2 regions of the Micromonospora sp. AKA38 genome follow, and region 1 is predicted to be linked to the other one. Evidence: riboswitches for the same ligand, from Rfam matches in the RefSeq annotation. Region 1 holds a riboswitch; the other holds the start of a gene.
What was found. A riboswitch is a leader RNA that binds a small molecule or an ion and turns the genes downstream of it on or off. The one in region 1 is predicted to bind S-adenosylmethionine.
Positions count from the first base shown of each region.

Region 1 (3,813 bases):
GCGCGACAGCGGGCCGGGCTCAGCCGTGCGGGTGCCAGGCGTGCGGGCCGTGGCCCGGGGGCGGGGGCGGCGGGGCCAGCACCACCGGGATCGGCACCACCGGCTCGTCCGGTGCCTCGACGGTCCGCCGGGAACCGTCCGGGAACCGCAGGTGGTAGCGCTGCCCGTCCCAGACCCCGACCGGCGCCTGCGGGTCACGACCGACGAAGAACGACCGGTACGCGGCGATCGCCTCCAGCAGCTCCCGTTCCTCCCGTGCCGTCCGGTCCCGCTCGGCGGGCTTGCGGTCCAGCCCCCGGCGCATCCCGTCGCGCAGCAGCGCCAGCCGGGTCGCGGCGAACTGGTAGCCGCGCATCGCCTTCACGCCGCCGTCGCCGGCCACCCGCCGGGCCCAGGTGCGGGCCGCGTGCCGCCGGCCCAGGCTGCCCAGCGCCGCCACCTCGGGCGGGGTGAGCCAACCGGCCCGGACGTAGTCGGGCAGCGTGCGCTCGGTGAGCCGGCCCTCCCAGGCCCGCAGCCAGACGGCCAGCCCCACCATGCCGAAGAAGATGGGCACCATGACGCCGAGGTAGCCGTAGAGCACGATCACCTGCTGCCCGGTGGCCTGGGCCAGTGACGGCAGCAGGTTCCAGGTGCCGTGCAGCATCATGGCCAGCAGCAGGCCGGCGAGCGGGGCGAGGATCCGCACCCGCCGGTCGGCGGTCCGGGCGGCGACGCCCAGCCCGACGCCGGTCATCGAGGTGAACAGCGGGTGGGCGAAGCCGAAGAGCAGGATCCGCACGATGAAGATCGCGATCACCTGCTGCGCGCCGGTGGCCGGGCCGTACTCCTCCACGCCGGTGCGGTAGCCGTATCCGCCCAGGTAGAGGATGTTCTCGACCATGGCGAAGCCGACCGCGGACAGCCCGCAGTAGACCAGCCCGTCGGTGATCCCGGAGAACTCCCGGCGCCGGAAGATCAGCAGCAGGATCGGGCCGGCCGCCTTGGTCAGCTCCTCGATGAACGGCGCGACGAGCACGGCGGTCAGCGCGGCGGGCAGCCCGCGGTCCTCGAACAGTCGCGCGCCGGTCTCGTTGACCAGCAGCGAGATGGCGGTGGAGACGAACGCGCCCCAGGCGAAGCAGAAGATCAGGTATTTCAGCGGCTCGGGTTCGTAACGGTCGAGCCAGAGGAAGCAGGACACCAGCACCGGCACCGGCAGGATCGCCGCGATCACGCCGACCAGCAGCGCCTCCGCGCCCAGGCTCTCGCCCAGCGTGAAGACCATGAACAGCGCGCCGGCCGCGATCAGCAGCACCACCGCGGCCAGCGCCAGGAAGCGCCGCCAGCCGAGCCGGCGCAGCGGCATGCGCGGCGTCGACGCCCCGGGTGGCGGGACGGCGGGCGCGGGCGGCGGCGGTGCTCCGCCGGGCGGGGTGACGGCCATGCGGTCAGCGTAGCCACCCGCGCCCCACTGGTCCGGCCGCATCGTGACGGCTATGCTGCCGGGCAGGTCACGAGCGCCAGCGTCAAGCCCCGGCTTGCTGGCCGGCAACCCTCGTCGAGTTCGCGGTGGGGTGCCCCGGGTGATGACCGGGCCCAGCGCCGCGTCGCGTGCTGGGCAAGCGCGGACCCCGTCCCGGCACCCCGGGGTCCCCTGTGACCCGGAGGCTCCGCCATGACCGTCACCCTCGTATCCGCCCTCCCCACGCTGCCCGTTCCGGTCCGGCCGGACCCGCTCGGCGTGCTCGGCGTACCGGGAGAGATCAACCTGGACCACGCCGCCAGCGCGCCGTGCGCGCGGGCCGCGGCCGACGCGGTGGCCGAGCTGCTGCCCTGGTACGCGAGCGTGCACCGCGGCGCGGGCGCGCTGTCCCGACGCTGCACGCTTGCCTACGAGCGGGCCCGGCAGACCGTGGCGGACTTCGTCGGCGCGCGCCCCACCGACCACGTGATCTTCACCCGGAACACCACGGACGCGCTGAACCTGCTGGCCCGGGCGCTGCCGGCCGGCACCACGGTGGTCACGTTCGGCGGGGAGCACCACGCGAACCTGCTCCCCTGGCCGCGCGGCTCGGTCCGGCTGCCGGTGCCGGACAGCCCGGCCGGCGCGGTCCGGTCGCTGAGCCTGGCGCTGGCCGAGCTGGCTCGCGACGCCCGTCCCGGCCGGCCGGTGCTGGTCGCGGTGACCGGCGCCAGCAACGTCACCGGCGAGTGCTGGCCGGTCGCCGAGCTGGCCCGGGTGGCCCACCGGTACGGCGCGCGCGTCCTGGTCGACGCCGCGCAGCTCGCCCCGCACGCCCCGGTCGACGTGGCCACGCTGGACGTGGACTACCTGGCGCTCTCCGGCCACAAGCTGTACGCCCCGTTCGGCGCCGGCGTGCTGGTCGGGCGCGCGGACTGGCTGGACGCCGCCGCGCCGTACCTGGCCGGCGGCGGGGCCACGGGTCACGTCGGCGCGGCCACCCACGAGGTGCGGTGGGTGACCGGCCCGGCCCGGCACGAGGGCGGCACCCCGAACCTGCTCGGCGCGGTGGCGCTGGCGGCGGTCTGCGCGGCGTTCACGGCGGCGGACCGCACCGCGCTGCACGCCCGGGAGCAGGCGCTGCTGTCCCGGCTGCGGTCCGGCCTGGCCGCGCTGCCGGACGTGGTGGAGCTGCGCACGTTCGGCCCGGACGCGCCCCGGGTGGGCATCGTCAGCTTCGTGGTCGCCGGGCGGGACTCCGCCGAGGTGGCCGCGCACCTGGCGGCCCGGCACCGGATCGGCGTGCGGGACGGCCTGTTCTGCGCCCATCCGCTGACCCGCCGCCTGCTGACCGAGGCCGCCGCCCGCTCGGCCCGCACCGACCTGCCGTCCACCGCGCTGCGGGCGAGTCTCGGCCTGGGCACCACCGCCCACGAGATCGACACCCTCCTGACCGCGCTGGCCGCCCTGGCCGGTCCGCGCTGAGCCGGGTGGGGACGGTCAGCCGACCGGAGGGGCGGTGGGGGACGCGTCGGCGGGCTGGTCCTTTCCGTGAAACGCCTGCCGGACCAGGCGGTTCGCCTCCTCCTGGTCGATGCCGGACGCCACCATCAGGTCGCTGGCGGCGGTCCGCACCTGGGCGATCACCACGCTGCCGGAGAAGCCGACCCCCTCGGCGTACGCCCGGCCGGCTTCGCTGACCGCCCGCAGCGCCCGCTCCCGGGCCTGTTCCGGCTCCTCGCCGACGGCGAACTCGTGCCGGAGCAGGCGTACCGACTCGGCGAGGTGGGCGATGGAGTCGGGCATCGGCTCGGGGACCGACTCCTCGTCCTCGATCATGGTGACCGCGCGGCGGATCAGCGTGCCGCTGTTGCGCATCGCCCGGTCGATCGGCTCGGCCGCCTCCGCGTAGTGGGTCAGCTCGCTGCGCCGGTGCCAACGGGCCGGCGAGATGGTGATGGTCTCCTTCGCGCCCTCGATCGCCTCGCTGAGCGCGGCCAGCTCCTCCTTGTTCTCCCGGAGCCGGAACAGCGCCCGCTGGGCCGCGCCCCGGTCCCGGTTACGCAGCGCCTCGGCGCACGCGTCGAGCTGCGCGGCCAGCAGGTCCAGCGCCGGTCGGGCGGCCCGGTTGATCACCCGGAGCGGGTTCAGCGGGAGCAGGACGGCGGTCACCAGCAACGCGATGCTGCCGCCGATGAAGGCGTCGACGAAGCGCGGCAACTCGAGGTTCTGGGTGGACGGGCTGAGCGTCACGATCAGCACCGCGGTGGCCGCCGCCTGGATCACGATGGCCACGCTCGCCCCGGCGAAGATGGTCAGCAGGATCGCCGACGTCACCACCAGCGCGAGCTGCCACGCGCCGGTGCCGA
Region 1 is NZ_BNEI01000003.1:1,487,815-1,491,627, forward strand. It holds gene TPA0908_RS15510 (PrsW family intramembrane metalloprotease) at 20-1,468, opposite strand; SAM riboswitch class IV at 1,492-1,613, shown strand; gene TPA0908_RS15515 (aminotransferase class V-fold PLP-dependent enzyme) at 1,658-2,929, shown strand; gene TPA0908_RS15520 (FUSC family protein) at 2,945-3,813, opposite strand, start outside.

Region 2 (3,813 bases), on a different contig from region 1:
GGCGAGGTCGGCCATCACCGCGAGCACGCCCTTGACCAGCTCCGGGTCCAGCGCCGAGGTGGCCTCGTCGAAGAGCATCACCTGCGGGCGCAGCGCGAGCGCGCGGGCGATGGCGACGCGTTGCTGCTGGCCGCCGGAGAGCTGCGCCGGCCGGGCGTCGGCCTTCGCGGCGAGCCCGACCAGGTCGAGTTGGGCGCGGGCCACCGCCTCCGCCTCGTCCCGGTCGAGCTTCTTCAGCTTCCGCAGCGCGAGCGTGACGTTGCGCAGCACGCTCAGGTGCGGGAAGAGGTTGAACTGCTGGAACACCATGCCGACGCGTTGCCGCAGCGCGTCCGGGTCGTCGCGCAGCACGCTGCGCCCGTCCAACAGCACGTCGCCCCGGTCCGGCTCGATCAGCCGGTTGATCGTGCGCAGCAGCGTGGACTTTCCGGAGCCGGACGGTCCGATCACGCAGGCGGTGCCGCCCCGGGCCACGTCCAGGTCCGCGCCGCGCAGCACCCGGTGCGCGCCGAACGCCAGGTGCACGTCGCGGACGGCGAGGCTGACCGAGGTGACGGTGCTGGTGCTCATCGCGGGTCCCTTCCGGTCGGGGTGACGCCGGCCGGCGTCAGGTCGGTGTCGGGCTCGGACGGCGGGGTGGCCGGGCGGCCCTGGCGCAGCCGCCGGTCCAGCCAGTTGACCGCGTGCGTCAGCGGCACGGTCAGCAGCAGGTAGCAGAGGCCGGCCAGCAGCAGCGCGGACTGGTTGCCGGTGTTCGCCGCGTAGTCCTGGCCGATCCGGAACAGCTCCCGCTGGCTGGCCAGCAGGCCGAGGAAGTAGACCAGGCTGGAGTCCTTGATCAACGCGATGAGCTGGTTGACCCAGGCGGGCAGCACCCGGCGTACGCCCTGCGGGATGATCACCAGTCGCATCGACTCGGCCCAGGAGAAGCCGAGCGCCCGGGCGCCCTCCAACTGGGCGGCCTCCACGCTCAGGATGCCGGCCCGGAAGATCTCGCCGAGGTAGGCGGCGGCGATGAGCGACAGCGCCAGCACGCCCAGCGGGTAGGGGTTCGGGCCCCAGACCTCCATGCCCAGCGGCGCCAGGCCGACGCCGATGAGCAGGATGGTGGCCGCGGCCGGCAGGCCGCGGAACACGTCGGTGTAGACCCGGGCCGGCCACCGCAACCAGCGGGTACGCGAGATGCCGGCGACCGCCAGCAGCATGCCCAGCACCGAGCCGAGCAGGGCGGCGGAGGCGGCCAGGATCAGCGTGTTCGGCAGCCCGACGGTCAGCATCTCGGGCAGCGCCTCGCGCATCGACCCCCAGTCGAAGAACGTCTCCCAGAGGGTGCTCAGTGGATCCATGTCCGCTCCGTCCGTCCCGCTCGTGCCCGGTTACCGGTTCGCAGAGGCCGCCGACGGCGACGGCACGGCGACCGATCCGCTGCCGGGGGTGAAGTCGGCCGGGATCGGCCGGCCCGGGTAGTACCGCGCCTGGAGGCGGCTCCAGGTGCCGTCGGCGATCACCTGGTCGAGGCCCTTGTCCAGCGCCTCGCGCAGCCTGTCGTTGCCCTTCGCCACCGCGTACGCCGTCGGCGCGGGGCTGAGCTGCTTCGCCGCGACCTTGATCTTGCCGGTGCTGTCGGCCGCGGACTTGTCGCCGATCTCGGCCGGGGCGATCCAGGCGTCGGCGGTGCCGGCCTTGAGCTGGTTGACCGCGCCGTTGTAGTCGGGCACCCGCACCGGGTTCAGCTTCTCCCTCGTGGCGAAGTCGTCCTGCACGGTGCCCTGGACCACCACCACGCGCTTGCCGGCGAGCTGGTCGAAGCCGGTGATCGCGGAGCCGGCCGGCACGTCCAGGCCGAAGTAGCCGAAGTCGTAGCCGTTGCCGAAGTCGACGGTCTTCTTCCGCGCCTCGGTGACCGTGATCGAGGAGCTGCCCACGTCGAACTTGCGTTTGTTGACCTGGGCGAGCAGCGCGGAGAAGTCGGTGCCGACGAACTCCACCCGCAGACCGACCTTCCCGGCGACGGCCCGCAGCAGGTCGTTGTCGAAGCCGGTGAACTCGCCGTCCTTGAGGAAGACGTTCGGCGGGGCGTCGGTGAGCGTGCCGGCCCGGATCACACCGGGTTGCAGCAGGCCGTACGGGTTGTCGGCCGCGTCGTCGGCCGACCCGCCGCAGGCGGTCAGCGCGGTGGCGGCGAGCACGGCGGCGGCGCCGAGCGCGGCCACGCGGGTCAGGGCGGTACGGATACGCACGATGTCTCTCCAGAGTGGACGGACACGCGGGACGCGTGCCGGTGCCGGCGCCGCCGGGCACGGCGAAGCCGGAAGGGTGGATCGGGAAAGGGTGGAGCGGTCGCTCAGCGCGCGTCGCGACAGCGGTCGCTGCACACCCGCATCAGGTCGACGTGGCGACGCGTGACCAGCATGAGGCGGGTCGGAACGAGGGGCGGTGCGAACATCGGGTCTCCCTGGCCGGTTGGTGCTGACCTGGGTGCCAGGCCACGCTTGCGCCGGCTGCGGCCGACGCCTGGTCCTCACCCGGAGCACCCCACCGTGGCGGAGGGTTGCCGGCCAGCGAGCCGGGGCTTGACGCTGGCGCTCATGACCTGCCGAAAGGCTAGCAGCACCGGTGCGCCGGTCGTCCAGCCGTTATGACCACCCTCACGGCCGTGCCTTACCGGGCGGGGTCTTGCTATGCAACAAAGTGCATAGCAAGATGACCGGCATGTCGCTGGAGCACGCCATCCTCGTCTCGCTGCTGGAGCAACCCGCCTCCGGCTACGAGCTGGCCCGTCGCTTCGACCGCTCGATCGGGCGCTTCTGGACCGCCACGCACCAGCAGATCTACCGGGTCCTCAAGCAGCTCGCCGAGGACGACCGGATCACCGGTGAGGAGATCGGTCAGGAGAGCCTGCCGGACAAGAAGCTCTGGTCGGTCACCCCGACCGGCCGGGCCGCGCTTGTCGGCTGGCTGCACGCCCCGGTGCGCCCGGAGGCGGTCCGGCACGAACTGGCGGTCAAGATCCGGGGCGCCGCGTTCGACGACGCGGCCGGGCGCGCGCTCCTGGTCGCCGAGGTCGAGCGCTATCGCGCCGACCACCAGACCGTCCTCGCCGGCTACCTGGCCGGCGAGCGCCGCGACTTCGGCTCCGCCGCACCCGACGCCCGGGCGGCGTTGCAGCACGTGGTGCTGCGCGGCGGCATCGCGTACGAGCGGATGGTGCTGGCCTGGCTGGACGACGTCCTGGCCACCCTCCGCGACCTCGACCCGGAAAGGCCCCCCGCGTGAGCGACCCGCTGCTGTTCCACCCGCACCACTACGACCCCGCCGACCTCGACGAGACCTCGCGGCGGCTGCTGCGCGCCACCATCGACTGGTTCGAGACCCGGGGCAAGCGCGCCCTGGTCGACAGCTACCACGCCCGCGAGTGGTATGGCGACTTCCTCGACTTCGCCGCCCGGGAACGCCTCTTCGCCACGTTCCTCACCCCGTCCGCCGACGGCGGCGACGACGCCGACAAGCGCTGGGACACCGCCCGCAACGCCGCGCTCAGCGAGATCCTCGGCTTCTACGGGCTCGGCTACTGGTACACCTGGCAGGTCACCGTGCTCGGCCTCGGGCCGGTGTGGCAGAGCGGCAACGCCGCCGCCCGGGCCCGCGCCGCCGAGCTGCTCGACCAGGGGCACGTGATGGCGTTCGGCCTCTCCGAGCGTCCGCACGGCGCCGACATCTACGCCACCGACATGCTGCTCACCCCCGACGGCGCGGGTGGGTTCCGGGCCACCGGCGGCAAGTACTACATCGGCAACGGCAACGTCGCCGGGC
Region 2 is NZ_BNEI01000005.1:1,868,107-1,871,919, reverse strand. It holds gene TPA0908_RS25295 (amino acid ABC transporter ATP-binding protein) at 1-570, opposite strand, end outside; gene TPA0908_RS25290 (amino acid ABC transporter permease) at 567-1,346, opposite strand; gene TPA0908_RS25285 (ABC transporter substrate-binding protein) at 1,377-2,240, opposite strand; SAM riboswitch class IV at 2,484-2,594, opposite strand; gene TPA0908_RS25280 (PadR family transcriptional regulator) at 2,713-3,276, shown strand; gene TPA0908_RS25275 (acyl-CoA dehydrogenase family protein) at 3,273-3,813, shown strand, end outside.
Region 2: it holds a riboswitch for S-adenosylmethionine, as region 1 does, so the genes downstream of both, TPA0908_RS25285 (ABC transporter substrate-binding protein) here and TPA0908_RS15515 (aminotransferase class V-fold PLP-dependent enzyme) in region 1, are expected to answer to the same signal.